Regions from separate parts of the Pantoea sp. RCC30.1 genome, predicted to be linked through region 1. Evidence: predicted binding sites of a transcription regulator. Region 1 holds the regulator's gene; the other holds the start of a gene.
The links. Region 1 encodes Fur, which represses iron uptake genes when iron is present. Its sites were predicted from a motif close to ATAATAATGAGAACNACTATCAA; they were not measured.
Positions count from the first base shown of each region.

Region 2: AC2LB6_RS06370 (TonB-dependent receptor domain-containing protein) is a predicted target of Fur. The motif match lies at 5,327-5,349, and genes of this name have one in related genera.

Region 1 is NZ_JBXUHX010000015.1:28,905-36,854, forward strand. It holds gene nagE (N-acetylglucosamine-specific PTS transporter subunit IIBC) at 128-2,155, shown strand; gene glnS (glutamine--tRNA ligase) at 2,308-3,975, shown strand; gene AC2LB6_RS14370 (hypothetical protein) at 4,211-4,606, shown strand; gene fur (ferric iron uptake transcriptional regulator) at 4,674-5,117, opposite strand; gene fldA (flavodoxin FldA) at 5,465-5,995, opposite strand; gene ybfE (LexA regulated protein) at 6,128-6,403, opposite strand; gene ybfF (esterase) at 6,572-7,336, opposite strand; gene seqA (replication initiation negative regulator SeqA) at 7,587-7,950, shown strand, end outside.
Region 2 is NZ_JBXUHX010000005.1:23,403-31,352, reverse strand. It holds gene AC2LB6_RS06410 (cytochrome ubiquinol oxidase subunit I) at 1-546, shown strand, start outside; gene cydB (cytochrome d ubiquinol oxidase subunit II) at 548-1,552, shown strand; gene AC2LB6_RS06400 (DUF2474 domain-containing protein) at 1,554-1,727, shown strand; gene AC2LB6_RS06395 (helix-turn-helix domain-containing protein) at 1,946-2,815, shown strand; gene AC2LB6_RS06390 (hypothetical protein) at 3,024-3,218, shown strand; gene AC2LB6_RS06385 (siderophore-interacting protein) at 3,546-4,328, shown strand; gene AC2LB6_RS06380 (PadR family transcriptional regulator) at 4,401-4,940, shown strand; gene AC2LB6_RS06375 (Rdx family protein) at 4,941-5,237, opposite strand; gene AC2LB6_RS06370 (TonB-dependent receptor domain-containing protein) at 5,479-7,851, shown strand; gene AC2LB6_RS06365 (hemin-degrading factor) at 7,901-7,950, shown strand, end outside.

The sequences.
Region 1 (7,950 bases):
TGCGAGGCGAATTAATTTATCATTACACTTCGCTGCGTGATATGAAGTGTATTAACGATCTTTGCAGCTGACATAACAACATTAAGCGGCGCAAAGCGACAAGTCAGGCTCATAGGGGGAAGGGGATATGTTAGGTTACTTACAAAAGGTGGGGCGCGCACTGATGGTGCCGGTAGCAACCCTGCCAGCAGCAGCAATATTGATGGGGGTAGGCTACTGGATCGATCCAGACAGCTGGGGTGCCGGTAATGCGCTGGCTGCGTTACTGATCAAGTCCGGTTCTGCCATCATCGAAAACATGTCGGTGCTGTTTGCGATTGGTGTCGCGTATGGCATGTCGAAAGATAAAGATGGTGCCGCAGCCCTGACCGGCTTTGTCGGATTCCTGGTGGTTACCACGCTCTGTTCACCGGCCGCGGTGGCGATGATTCAGAAAATTCCATTGGCTCAGGTGCCTGTGGCGTTTGGCAAAATTAATAACCAGTTTGTCGGTATTCTGGTCGGTATCCTGTCGGCGGAGGTCTATAACCGCTTCAGTCATGTCGAACTGCCGAAAGCCCTCTCCTTCTTCAGCGGACGGCGGCTGGTACCAATTCTCGTTTCGTTCCTGATGATCCTGGTCGCCTTTATCCTGATGTATATCTGGCCGGTTATCTTTAACGGGCTGGTCAATTTCGGTGAACATATCCAGAAACTCGGCTCTGCCGGTGCCGGTATCTACGCCTTCTTCAACCGTCTGCTGATTCCGGTCGGTCTGCATCACGCCCTGAACTCGGTGTTCTGGTTTGACGTTGCGGGCATTAATGACATTCCTAAATTCCTGGGCGGTGCGCAGTCACTGGCTGATGGAACCGCAACTGTGGGCATTACCGGCCGTTACCAGGCGGGCTTCTTCCCGATTATGATGTTTGGTCTGCCGGGTGCGGCGCTGGCCATTTACCACTGTGCGCGTCCTGAGAACCGCGTCAAAGTCGGTAGTATTATGCTGGCTGCTGCGTTTGCTGCCTTCTTTACGGGTATCACCGAACCACTGGAGTTCTCCTTCATGTTCGTTGCGCCAGTACTCTATCTGATCCACGCCGTGCTGACTGGACTCTCTGTCTTCATCGCGGCCAGCATGCACTGGATTGCCGGATTTGGTTTCAGCGCCGGGCTGGTGGATATGGTGCTGTCGACCCGTAACCCGCTGGCAACACACTGGTACATGCTGATTCCGCAGGGTCTGGTCTTCTTCGTTATCTACTACGTGGTGTTCCGCTTCACTATCAATAAATTCAATCTGATGACGCCGGGCCGCGAGCTGGCGGTTGCCGGTGATGAAAGTGATGGCTATGACGTCAACGTGGATAAAACGGATAATAGTGAAACAGCCACTGAATCGCTGGCGCGCCGTTACATTGGTGCAGTGGGAGGTTCAGCGAACTTAACCAGTATCGATGCCTGTATCACCCGTCTGCGTCTTAATGTGAATGATTCCGCTCAGGTTAATGAAGGTGTGGCGAAGCGTCTTGGTGCGTCCGGCGTGATTCGTCTTAACAAACAGAGCGTGCAGATCATCGTGGGCACCCAGGCAGAAAGCATCGCCTCGGCCATGAAAAAAGTGCTGACCAAAGGTCCGGTTGCTGCAGCGGCTACCAGCAGCGCACCGGCTGAGCCGGATGTAAAACCGCAGGCAGTACTGAACAGTGAGAAGCGTGTCATAGCAACCCTGCTGGCACCGGTAACGGGCGAAGTGGTTGCGCTGGAAGATGTGCCGGATGAAGCCTTCGCCAGCAAAGCGGTGGGTGACGGTCTGGCGATCAAACCCAGCGACAAATGGGTAGTGGCACCGATAGCGGGTACGCTGGTTAAAATCTTCAACACCAATCACGCCTTCTGTCTGGAAACGGACAATGGTGTAGAGATTGTGGTGCATATGGGACTGGATACCGTGGCGCTGGAAGGTAAAGGCTTTACCCGTCTGGTTGAAGAGGGGGCCACCGTGGTCGCCGGTCAGCCTGTGCTGGAGATGGACCTTGAATTCCTGAACGCGAACGCCCGCTCAATGGTGAGTCCGGTCGTGGTCAGTAACAGCGATGATTTCGCAGGGCTGACGTTGCTGGCGCGCGGCCAGGTGGTAGCAGGTGAAACCCCGCTGTACGAAGTGAAAGGCTAATCCCCGCAACAGAACCCCAAAGGCAGGAAGCGATTCCTGCCTTTTTTGTTTTAAAGGCTTAACAAACGGTTGTTTCCCTCAGACGCTTTGTGGATCATACTCCGTTACTTCGTGGTACAAATCACCCGTTATTCGTATTGAGGATTTTTGAGATGAGTGAGGCTGAAGCCCGCCCAACTAACTTTATTCGTCAGATCATTGACGAAGATTTGGCGAGCGGTAAGCACAGCAGCGTGCATACCCGTTTCCCGCCAGAGCCCAATGGCTATCTGCATATTGGTCATGCGAAATCGATCTGTCTGAATTTTGGCATTGCCCAGGATTATCAGGGGCAATGCAACCTGCGTTTCGACGATACCAACCCGGTTAAAGAGGATGTGGAATTCGTTGAATCCATCAAGCGTGATGTCCAGTGGCTGGGTTTTGAGTGGAGCGGTGAGGTCTGTTACTCATCAAACTATTTTGATCAGCTTTATAACTATGCCATCGAGCTGATTTCCAAAGGGCTGGCTTACGTTGATGAGCTGAGTCCGGATCAGATTCGCGAATATCGCGGCACCCTGAAAGAGCCGGGCAAGAACAGCCCTTATCGCGATCGCAGCGTGGAAGAGAACCTGGCGCTGTTTGAGAAGATGCGTAACGGTGAGTTTGCTGAAGGCACTGCCTGTCTGCGTGCTAAAATCGACATGGCCTCTAATTTCATCGTGATGCGCGATCCGGTGCTTTACCGCATCAAGTTCGCGGAACACCATCAGACGGGCAACAAGTGGTGCATCTATCCGATGTATGACTTCACCCACTGCATCTCCGATGCGCTGGAAGGCATTACGCACTCGCTGTGTACGCTGGAGTTCCAGGACAACCGCCGTCTTTATGACTGGGTGCTGGATAACATCACTATTCCGGTTCATCCGCGCCAGTATGAGTTCTCGCGCCTGAATCTTGAGTATGCGGTGATGTCGAAACGCAAACTCACTCAGCTGGTGACCGAGAAGCACGTAGAAGGTTGGGACGATCCGCGCATGCTGACCGTTTCAGGTCTGCGTCGTCGTGGATACACCGCAGCTTCAATCCGTGAGTTTTGCCGTCGTATTGGCGTGACCAGGCAGGACAACATTGTGGAGATGGCCTCGCTGGAATCCTGTATCCGTGATGACCTGAATGAGAATGCGCCACGCGCCATGGCAGTGCTGGATCCGCTTAAAGTAGTGATCGAAAACCTGCCAGCCGGTCATAGCGAAATCGTCACCATGCCAAATCATCCTGGCAAGCCAGAGATGGGCACGCGTGAAGTGCCGTTCAGCCGTGAGATCTGGATCGATCGTGCAGATTTCCGCGAAGAGGCGAACAAGCAATATAAGCGTCTGGTGCTGGGCAAAGAAGTTCGCCTGCGCAACGCCTATGTGATTCGTGCTGAGCGTGTCGCTAAAGATGAAGAGGGCAACATTACCTGCATCTATTGCACCAGCGATGTTGATACGCTGAGCAAAGATCCAGCGGATGGCCGCAAGGTGAAAGGGGTAATTCACTGGGTGTCTGCCGATCACGCGCAGCCTGCTGAGTTCCGTCTGTATGATCGTCTGTTCAGCGTGCCAAATCCGGGCGCGGCAGAGGACTTCCTGGCGGTGATCAACCCTGAGTCACTGGCGATCAAACAGGGCTTTGTTGAACCGGGGCTGCGTGATGCAGAACCGACCACACCGTTCCAGTTCGAACGTGAAGGTTATTTCTGTGCCGACAGCGTCTACTCTAAGCCGTCGCAACTGGTGTTTAACCGCACTGTGGGTCTTCGTGATACCTGGACGAAAACTGGCGAATAATTCTTTTGCTGCTGACCTCATAAAATGACAAAAGGGCGATTTATCGCCCTTTTTTATTGCCCTGATTTTTATCATTACCGACATTTGTTCTGCACTAACTGCAACCTGTTAAATCCCGCATTGTGAGAGTAATCTGAGTTTAAAAAAATTAATCAATTTACAGATGTGAATTATGAGCTTTCAGGTAGGCTATGCGCTCTCAGAGGTTGCACAGCGGGTTACAGAAGGAAAAAAAATGACAGTTCTCGCCCAGGAAGCCAGAAACAGTGTTGTCGTTTTACATCAGCTCATTGAACGTATTTTTAATCAGCCTGCCGGATCTGATGACAGTTTTGAGCTGCTGATGTCCTATTTTCATCCTGACTTCCGCATGGTGACCCCGAAGGGCAAAGAGTACAATCTGAACGAAGTTGAAGATCTTTTCCGACAGTTGCAGGGGCAACGGGAAGGGATGCGCATTGCCACCTGCGAACATGTGATCCTCTCTCATCATGATAAAGAGATCACCGTGCAGTATCGTGAAATGCAGATGATGAATGGCAACAACCATAGCCGTATCTCGCTGGCGATACTGGATTGCAGCAGTTCCATTCCGCGCTGGCGTTATCTGCAGGAGACGCTGGTTGCCTGACGCGTAACAGCAGAAAACAGACGAAAAAAAACCGGTGAATTCACCGGTTTTTTCATTTCAGGGCACGTTACTGGTCGTGCAGGGTTTCGTTTTCCCGGCAATCGCCCAATGTGCAATGTCCATAAAGATAGAGGCTGTGGTTGGTCAGCTTGATACCATGGCGGGTCGCGATTTCACGCTGACGCGTTTCGATCGACTCATCGCTGAACTCAATAACCTTGCCGCAATCCAGGCAGATTAGGTGATCGTGGTGATGCTGCTGCGTCAGTTCGAAGACAGATTTGCCACCTTCAAAGTTGTGACGTGTGACAATACCGGCATCATCGAACTGGTTCAGAACACGGTAAACGGTAGCCAGGCCAATCTCTTCGCCGATATCAATCAGGCGTTTGTACAAATCTTCCGCACTGACGTGATGGCACTCAGGTTCCTGAAGCACTTCCAGAATTTTCAGTCTGGGCAGTGTCACTTTCAGGCCAGCCTTCTTTAATGCGGTATTGTTGTCAGTCATGCGGATTTTGTCCTGTTACTAATATTCACTTTTGTGGCTTGTCGCCTTGAATGTCGATCTTCACTCATTCTCATTTGCGTCTCATTATAGAACCAGAGCGATGAAATGAAAACCAGAGGGCGTACCTGAATCATCATGGGCTATTGGGGATAGGTCACCGGGCCGGGGAGGATTCTGGCAGATGTCTGTTTGTACATCGCTTAGTCTTGCCGCTGAGAAAATAAGCGGAAGATCGATGCGGGTATTCTACAGATTAAACGGAGAAAGTTAAAAAAATGTGGCTATTATTTCTATAGGAATTTCCATTGCCTCAATGTGAGCTGGCGCTCACATTGAGTCGGACAGGATCAGGCTTCGATGATCTCTTTCAGCTGCAGTTCATCAAAGATCTGCTTAACCCACTGTTCTACACGCTGGTTAGTCAGTTCAGGCTGACGATCTTCGTCAATGGCCAGACCCAGGAAGTGGGTATCATCGGCCAGGCCTTTTGACGCTTCGAAGTGGTAACCTTCAGTCGGCCAGTGTCCGACAATCACAGCGCCGTGCGGTTCAATGATGTCGCGGATCGTGCCCATCGCATCACAGAAGTACTCTGCGTAATCTTCCTGATCGCCACAGCCAAAAAGCGCAACCAGCTTGCCGTTAAAATCGATCTCTTCCAGCGTCGGGAAAAAGTCATCCCAGTCGCACTGCGCTTCGCCGTAGTACCAGGTCGGAATACCCAGCAGCAGGATATCGAACGCTTCCAGATCTTCTTTTGTGCTTTTCGCGATGTCATGCACTTCTGCAACGTCAGTACCCAGCTGTTTCTGGATCATTTTTGCAATGTTTTCGGTATTGCCGGTATCGCTGCCAAAGAAGATGCCTACGAGTGCCATGAGTAAAATAACCTCTTAAATCCTGATGATGAGATGTGTGCCGCAGCACATTTCAGCGAATAATAGCAGACGGGGGAAAACCGGTGAACGGTTAAAGCCCCGACATTTGCTCCTGCGTGCGATTTGCCCGCATCAATCCAGTTTGAGCTGTGCCAGCAGCATCTGTTCTATCAGTTCGCTGCGGCTGAGATTACGCTGTTCTGCCAGCGTATTGAGTGCATCGACTGCTTCACTGTTCATTTTCAGTTCGACACGACGAAGTCCGCGTCCTTTGTCACGTTTAAGCTGATTGCGCTTGTTGATGCGCAGCTGTTCATCACGCGAAAGCGGACTGGTTTTGGGTCGACCAGGGCGGCGCTCATCAGCAAAGAGATCGAGCGTCGTGCGGTCAGTCTGTTCTTTTGCCATGGCTTAATAAAACTGAATGAGGGCGGGCGCCAGACTCTCACCGCGCAGATTATAAATTATTCGCTATTGCCGCAGCAAAACTGACCCGCGGCAAAATTTTAGCGCGCCATCATACTTCACGCGTACTTCCGACGCCAATCCTAAACCTTTGCTGCCATCTGATTGCTTTTAAAGCGCAAAAAAGCGGCGAACACTGCGCAAAACGGCATCGGGTTTCTCTGCATGAACCCAGTGTCCCGCGCCGCCGATCACATGGGCCTGAGCGGCCGGAAACTGCAGCAGGAGTGCATCGCGGTAGCGGTTATCCAGATAGCTGGAGTCGCCGCCGCGAATAAACAGCGCCGGATGATCCCAGGCAGGCACTGGCTGCCAGCCAGAAATCGTGGTGTAGTTATCCCACAGCACCGGCACGTTGAAGCGCCACTCGCCCTCCTGAAACGACTTCAGCAGAAACTGGATTACCCCATCTTCATCAATCACCGTGCGCATAATGCGGGCTGCCTCGCTGCGGGATGAAACGCCCGCATCGGTGACGGCACGAATACCGGCAAAAATCTCGTCGTGGCGGCGGGTCTGGTAGTCCACCGGCGCGATATCGATCATCACCAGCCTTTCAATGCGATCCGGCACCAGCGCGCTCATGGTCATGGCGATCTTACCGCCCATCGAGTGCCCGATGACCGCGACGCGATCGATGCCGTGTGCATCCAGCGTATCGACCATATCCTGCGCCATTACAGCGTAGTTCATCTCGTCAGATCGTGGAGAGAGTCCGTGGTTGCGAACATCAACCTGCAGCAGGGGACCGGCATCTTTCAGGCCGCGAGCCAGCACGCCAAGGTTATCCAGGCTGCCAAACAGGCCGTGGATTAACAGGATAGGCAGGGAACCAGCGGGGGATTGTTCAGTTTGCAGACGGGCATTCAAAATCATGGCAAAGTTCTTAAGTTTGAGACCTGTGCTTAGGTTATCATGGTTTCACCTTTTCAGGCGCGCCGGTTCCGGCGGCATTAGGACATATTCTGACTTTTGCCCGTAAACCGTTTGATTGCTAACAACCCGCCTGAATTTAACTTTATAATCCTGATGTTAGAACCCACACACCCTTTGAATTGCCTGACTATACTCAAAGCTTTTCAGGAAACAGGTGGTTCTGTCATGAGAAAGAACCGTACGGAATAAGATGAAAACGATCGAAGTTGACGAAGAGCTCTACCGTTATATTGCCAGCCACACGCAACACATTGGTGAAAGCGCATCCGACATTCTGCGTCGTATGCTGAAGTTCACGGCCGGTCAGACTGCACCCGCTTCGCCTGCACAGCCAGCGTCAAAAGAGGCAGCGAAAGAGTCCCAGGCCTCTGTGGGTTCGCGCCCGCAGGATCGTGTCCGCGCGGTGCGTGAGCTGCTGCTCTCCGATGAATATGCGGAGCAGAAGCGGGCGGTGAATCGCTTTATGCTTATCTTGTCAACGCTCTATCGTCTTGATACCGCAGCCTTTGCTGAGGCTACTGCATCGCTGCAGGGCCGCACCCGCGTCTATTTTG
Region 2 (7,950 bases), on a different contig from region 1:
CCTTACCTCGGCAGCCTGATTCTGACGCACAGCCTGGACAAGCAGGTTCCGGCGCTGAAGTCGTTCCCGAAAGAGGACCGGCCTAATTCCACGGTGATCTTCTGGTCGTTCCGCGTGATGGTGGCGCTGGGCCTGCTGATGATTACGCTGGGCGTGGTCAGCCTGTGGCTGCGTTTCAAAGGCCGTCTCTATGAGTCGCGTCCTTTCCTGTGGTTTGCGCTGTTGATGGGGCCATCGGGTCTGATTGCGATACTGGCGGGCTGGTTTACCACTGAAATCGGTCGTCAGCCTTGGGTGGTGTATGGCGTGCAGCGCACCATTGATGCGGTCTCGGCACATGGCGATATGCACATGAGCATCAGCCTGCTGGCCTTTATTCTGGTCTACAGCTCGGTGTTCGGTGTGGGATATCACTACATGATGCGTTTGATTAAGCAGGGACCGGTTACTGGCGAAGGTCATATCACCGAAGAGGGTGGACCGGGTCAGAAGAAAACGCCAGCGCGTCCGCTTTCCGCTGCCACCTTTAAGGATGGAGACCACTAAGATGATCGATTATTCCGTTATCTGGTTTGTGATTATCGTCTTTGCAACCCTGATGTATATCGTGATGGATGGTTTTGACCTGGGTATTGGTCTGCTGTTCCCGTTCAACAAAGATGCCGGCGAGCGTGACATGATGGTGAACACCGTTGCGCCGGTCTGGGATGGTAATGAAACCTGGCTGGTTCTGGGTGGCGCAGGCCTGTTCGGCGCATTCCCGCTGGCCTATGCAGTGATTACCGATGCGCTGTCGATTCCGCTGACCGCTATGCTGATTGGCCTGATTTTCCGTGGTGTCGCCTTTGAGTTCCGCTTCAAGGCGGTTGAAGGCCATCGGGCATTCTGGGACAAATCATTTATTGCCGGGTCCGTTATCGCCACCTTCAGTCAGGGTGTCGCGGTCGGGGCGTTCCTGGATGGCATTCCGGTTGAGGGACGTCGTTTCGCCGGTTCCGCACTGGACTGGCTGGCACCGTTCCCGCTGTTCTGCGGCGTAGGTCTGGTTGTGGCGTATGCGCTGCTGGGCTGCACCTGGCTCATCATGAAGACCGAGAACGAGCTGCACCGAAAGATGTCTGCGCTGGCGACGCCGCTGGTGATCGCGCTGTTAGTGATTATCGGCATCGTTAGCCTGTGGACACCGTTTGCGCATGCAGATATCGCGCATCGCTGGTTCAGCAAGCCAAATCTGTTCCTGTTCCTGCCGGTTCCGGTGCTGGTGTTGCTCTGTTCGTGGGGTATTGTGCGCGCCATTAAGCGCGAGGCGCACTATTCACCGTTCTTGTTGACGCTGGCGCTGGTCTTCCTGGGCTTCTCCGGTCTGGGCATCAGTGTATGGCCAAACATTATTCCGCCATCCGTGACCATCTGGGATGCCGCGTCGCCGCCGCAGAGCCAGGCGTTTATGCTGGTAGGTAGCCTGCTGATTATCCCGATGATCCTGGGTTACACCTTCTGGAGCTACTACGTGTTCCGTGGAAAAATCAAAGCAGATGAAGGATATCATTGATATGAAAAGCCTCAGCAGCATGAAAGACCACAATCACCATGAAGAGACGAAAGCGCCGTGGTGGAAGCGTTTGATGTGGCTGGTGTTTATCTATGCCGCCAGCGTGTTGGCACTGGGCGTCGTCGCCTCGCTGTTCCGCATGATGATGACAGCGGCCGGAATGCGCAGTCATTAATTGTCGCAGGCCACGTCTCACGGTTATCCGACGCAGTTTTTATCAATAATCAGAAGGCTGACGTTGGTCAGCCTTTTTTAGTTAGTAACCTAAGCAATTAATGCGGTATTGCCCCGAAAAGGCGCGTGCGCCTTACCCTTTCCTTACACCGATTCGCGATTTTTGTTATCCTTTTGTGACGAAAATCCCAGTCCTAACCCGCGTCGTAAATCGCTATCATGCTCAGTCAGGCCATTAAAAAACAGCACATTAACGATCTGGTCGAGTGGATAGAAGCCAATCTCACCGACGATCTCAATATCGATCAAATCACCCTAAAATCAGGTTATTCGAAATGGCACATGCAGCGCATGTTCAAGGAGATGACCGGACAGACGCTGGCGGCGTATACCCGCAAACGGCGTCTGACGATGGCGGCCATGGCGCTGCGTCTGACGCGCATGACGCTGATCGATATCGCCGTGCGATTTGGTTTTGATAACCAGCAAAACTTTACCCGGGTATTCAAAGGCCACTTTGCGCTGACGCCAGGCGCGTTTCGGCGTATTCCCCATTTGCCGGTGAAAAATTTCCATGGACGCATTCTGGTGCGGTCGCTGGCAGAGCGCGCAACGCTGGTGGAACGCGAAGAAGAGCTGCATCTGCGAGGAGAGACGCAGGAGTGGGAGTGTAAGTTCGGTGATTACATTGCCGACCACGATCACCGGGTGGCTGATCAGGCGCAGCAACTTGTCGCCCTGGCGGGCAGCCATGTTGCGCAGGGCTGGTTAGGCTTTCAGTATGGCCCCGGCCATAGTTCGGCTGACCAGCAGAATATCAGCCTGTTTCAGGCGCTGGAGCCGCAATATGCCGGTCTGCTGAGTGACCACACCGACAACTGGAGTGAAGTGCCGGGCCTCTATGCGTCGATTCGCTGGAGCGGCAGACCGGAGCAGCTGACGCGTTTTATCGAGGATATCTACTATCAGCATCTGCCAGCGCTGGGTGTTTCCCGCCGTCCGGGCAAAGATCTGCTGCGTCTCGATTTTGCACAGTGTAAGCACGACTGGCTGAGCGGCGTATTTTCTATTCCGGTGATGCAGGCGTAGCCAGCAGGACAGGGCACGTGGCTCAAATGCATAATTCGTGCGGTAAACTGTGACAAACCGCACGATTCTATAAACTAACTCGCCCGTCTGGCGTAAAATCCTCTCCCGAAACCCTGTCATACCTGAATCACCGTGCATCCGTGATGGGGCTGGAACATTCATCTGCATTTCAGGCCTTTTCCGGCCAAAACGACAAACGAAGACAACTATGCGACGCTTAATGATTTCACTGATTCTGGCATTGCCTGTTATGGCAATGGCGCAGCAGGCTGAGCCTTTCTCACCGCCTGCCGGACTGCATCCCCACTCTCAGGCTTCTCAGCATGAAATTCTGGGTGACGGTGAGCTGCCGGAACACACCAGCAGTAACGCTTCCCTCTCCGGATTCAACGACACGCTGTAAGTGCTGATACGCTGCCAGACCCGGTGGCGCAACATGACCGGCTCGTCGGGAGCCGGCCAGCCTTAACCTTATCTGCCTGCCTTACTAAACCCGCAAATACCTCTCTCTTAACGCTTGTCAGGGTCGCTTCACGCCTGCGATACGCACGCCTGCATCTCTATAAAATATATCTTAATCTGCCCGATCGCATTTTTCGTTCTTGTACTCAAGATATATCATAGCTAATCTCCCGGCTTGAGATGAGAATGATTGTTATTCCATTAAAGTTTCATGACAGTGAGCATGCCCCTGAATCACGGGCACAGCTCCTGATTGAGGAGAGATATTTTGACTGCATCAGCTAATCAGCGTTTACCCCAGCGCGTCCGTAATGAACTGCGTTTCCGTCATATTCAGGTCGCCAGTAAAACTAACATTGCCGGTAAATTCTGGCGTATCCGGTTCAGCGGCAGCGATCTGGCGGGCTTTACATCGCCAGGCTTTGATGACCACATCAAGGTATTTTTCCCTTCCGCTGAAGGTGAAACACTGGCTCTGCCGCAGATGACTGACGCGGGCATTGTCTGGCCCGAAGGTTTGCGTCCGCTGGCGCGCGACTACACGCCGCTGGAATTCGATGGTGTCTCTTCACTGACCCTGGATTTCTATATTCACCAGCAGGGCGTGGCGAGTGACTGGGCAACGCAGGCTCAGGTGGGCGATAAATTAATTATCGGTGGGCCACGCGGTTCGCTGGTGGTGCCGACCGATTATGCATTCCAGCTTTACGTCTGTGATGAAACCGGGCTGCCAGCGTTTGCGCGTCGTCAGCGTGACGCAAGTGCCCAGTCGCTGCATCTCTATGCCTTTACCGAAGAAGTGACGGGCCGCGACTATTTATCGGATACGACTGGCGTAACGACAAACTGGCTGGGCAGCGGTCAGATGCAGAAAGCGCAGCTCAGCCAGCTGATTGACCAGCTGGATCAGCTCACACTCCCGGCGGAAGATTACTTTATCTGGCTGACCGGCGAAGGTGAGTTTGTGAAAGCGCTGTCTGACTACTTTACGGTGCAGCGCGGCCTCAACAGTGATTTTGTGCGGGCGGTGGCCTACTGGCACCAGAAGTAAGCGGCTCTGGCAATTGAGTTTTGCCAGACGGCGGACTACCATCAATCCGACTTTTTTCCCGCAGGGCAGGCCATGAAACAGCATCCGAATTCCACATCATCTGACGATCAGAGTACGCGCGCAGGCGGGTGCGGCGGACGACGCAAACGACGCGAAAAGATGCTGGAAGCAAGTGAGATCCGCCTGCTGATGCTCCATTTCCTGGCGCAGAATGCGGCGCACGGCTATGAACTGATTAAGTCGGTTGAGGTGCTGTCGAAGGGAGAGTATTCGCCTAGTCCGGGGATCATCTACCCCAATCTGACGCTGCTTGAAGAGATGGAGGCGATTGAGGTGGTGGATGCGCAGACAGCGCGTAAAGCCTACCGTCTGACCGCAACGGGAGAGGCGCAGCTGGCAGAGAACCTGGAAACGGTCTCCAGCCTGATCACGCGGCTCTCTTCGCTGGCGATTCTGGTCAATAACCGCAGCATTCCTGCTGTAGAGCAGGCGATTTATGGGCTGAAGGTCGCGCTGAACCGGCGGCTGGCGCAGGAAGATATCTCAGAAGCCGCGCTGCAGACACTGATTAAGGCGCTGCACGACGCGGCTGAAAAAATCACTCACAGTTAATCAGCTGATTTCAGCTTTGTTTTTGTCGATGTGGCCCAGGGTACGATCCGGGAAACAGATGTCGCGCACGCGCTGTTTCAGCGTGGTCGCATCAGGGAAGCCACCATCACGCTTGCGTTCCCACAGCAGATGCTCATCCAGCGTAATTTCAAAGATACCGCCGGTGCCTGGTTTAAGGGTTACTTCCGCCAGATCTTCAGCGAAAGTATGTAGAAGTTCCTGTGCCATCCACGCTGACCGCATCAGCCAGTTGCATTGCATACAGTAGTGAATAACAACCACAGGTTTTTGCGCCATAACTCTTGATTCCTTTACGTGTTGATAAATGCCAGTGCATTCGGGTTAACAATTTGTGCGCTGTGGTTTATATCTAAATGTAAATAAGATTGATAATGATTATCAGTTGCATTAAATTTCGGGCGATAATTACTATACCAGCATGATGTTCTGACTTTTCACGGCTTTTATGCGGAGCCGTTTTACTGTTGCCAGCAAGCAAGTGAGCGAATACTAACAATTAATCAGGTAATTCGCGCCTATGTCACCACGTTTTCGGAGATTGACGCAACCGCGTCTGACTCAACTGGCGTTGCTCGCCACCTTCATCAATACCACCTGCACTTATGCTGCGGGCAGTGAATCTGCCACGCTAGCCTTTTCCGACAGCTATGGCAGCAATACCGAACAGGTAATGACGGTGACGGCGCCGGAAATTAAAAAAACGGCAGGCAGTAAAACCTCGCTCTCTGCCAGCGATCTGCAACAGCGTGGTGCCACTGACTTTGGATCGATCATGCGCTATGAACCGCTGATCAGTGCCACCGGTACCAGTGGCGGTTCATCAGCCGGTAAGAGCGGTTTTGATCGGGCTGGTTATACCGGCTACAACATTCGAGGCCTCGAGAGCAACCGCGTCGGTCTGGATGTGGACGGCATTCCGTTGCCGCAGGCCACTGGCCGCAGCTATGTAGGACGCGCTGGTCTCGACAGCTTTGGCATTGGCCGCGATTACATCGATCCTTATATGTTTGGTCGTATTGAGATTGAGAAGGGCGCCACAGCAGTGGATCAGCCGAACACCTCAATTGGCGGCAACGTCTCGTTCCGTAACAAATCCCCGGACGACTATCTGCACCCCGGCAAGCCGACCTTTTTCGGTTATCAAAGCGACTACGACTCCGCCAGCCGCAGCTGGCACAACGGCATGACTGCAGCAGCAGGCGATGACACGCTGAGTGGCATTTTTGTCTACAGCCGTCGTGACGGACAGCAGACCCGTAACAACAGCGATACGCTCGATGCTTATCCGGCCAACTGGCACTCCGATGCCTTTATGACTTCCGGCATCTGGCAGCCCAATGATGCTCACAAGCTCAGCGCGACGGTCGATTATTATCACAAAACCCACCACAGCCATTACGACAGCTGGAGCACTTCAGGCAATACAGTCTGGGGAACGGCACAGCAGCAGAGTGACACCCGCCGCTGGGGCATCAGTCTGGCGGATGAGTACACCCCTTACAATGACCTGATCGACAGCCTGACAACCCGCGTTTACTGGCAGCAGACCCAGGCGCATGACAACACCCTAATGCCGTCGAGTGCCACCGCCAGGCAAACCGTCTATTCCGACTACAACAGCGACAGCTACGGTTTTGACACCCGAGCACTTAAAAGCGTCGGGCGACATGAACTGAGTGCCGGGCTGAATGCGCGCCTGGTGGATACTGAGCGACCTTTCCGTCAGTCACCGCCAGCCAGTACTTTTACTGCGATTATGCAGCCGCAGGCTAACAGCCGCAGCTACAGCGTGGGCGGTTATCTGCAGGATACTATCAGCTTCGATGCTGACGGACATCGGGCGGCTATCGTGCCGGGCGCGCGCGTGGCCTATCAGAACACCCGACCACGTGATGTGGCGACGCTGACCACGAACAGTAGCGTGCTTGACGCCAGCGAAGTTTCAGCGCTCTACGGATCGCCAAACAGTGACACCCAGATATTACCGTCGATCGCCTTCCAGTACGATCTGACACCGAAGCTGATGACTTATCTGCAATATACCCGTGGCGCGCAGTTCCCCAACGATACCCAGCTCTATGGATCATGGAACCTTGGTTCCAGCTATGCCGGCACCGCGCAGTATGCGCTGATTGGTAACGCTGACCTGAAAACCGAAACCAGCAACAACTACGAGTGGGGTGTAAAAGGAGAGGTGACAAAAGGCGTCACGCTTAACGCTGCCGCTTTTTATAACGACTATAAAAACTTTATAGCCTTTACCCGTTACAGCCGGGCGGCTAATCCGGATCAGTTCGTCAATGTACCCGCCAACATTTACACCACCTATCAGGCGGAGAACCGCGATAAAGCCTACATCTACGGGGCGGAAATCAGCAGTAAAGTGAACTTCGGCAGCTGGTTCAGTGAGGTCGAGGGTCTGAGCGCCAATCTGGCGTTTGGTTACACGCAGGGTGCGGCAAAGTCGAGCTACCTTGGTGACCGCTACATCGACCTGGAAAGTGTTGCCCCGATGAAAGCGATTGTCGGACTCGCCTGGGATGATGAGGCGCGTGGTTACGGTGCCGCCATTACCGCTACCTTTGTCAAAGGTAAGCAAGCCAGCGCGACTAACCGCGAAAGCTTCGCTAACAACGGCAGCAGCCTTGCCGACTCCAGCACCGATTACATGCGGGTACCGGGTTATGGCATGGTGGATATGACTGCTTACTGGCGCGTCGCGCATAACGTCAGGCTGAGTGGCGGGCTTTACAACATAACCGATCGCAAATACTGGGATTACCTCAGCAGCCGTGAACTGACCAGCGCCACTCAGCAGGAGCGCAACGATCAGGCACTGGCCGTGATGCCGGGCCGTACTTTCCAGTTAGGTGTTAACGTCGATTTTTGATAGCCGTCGCCCTGCGCTGATGCAGGGCATTACTAAGAGAGCCTGAATCATGAACCCGATTTATCAGCACTATCTTGCCCTTAAAGGTGAACAGCCGAA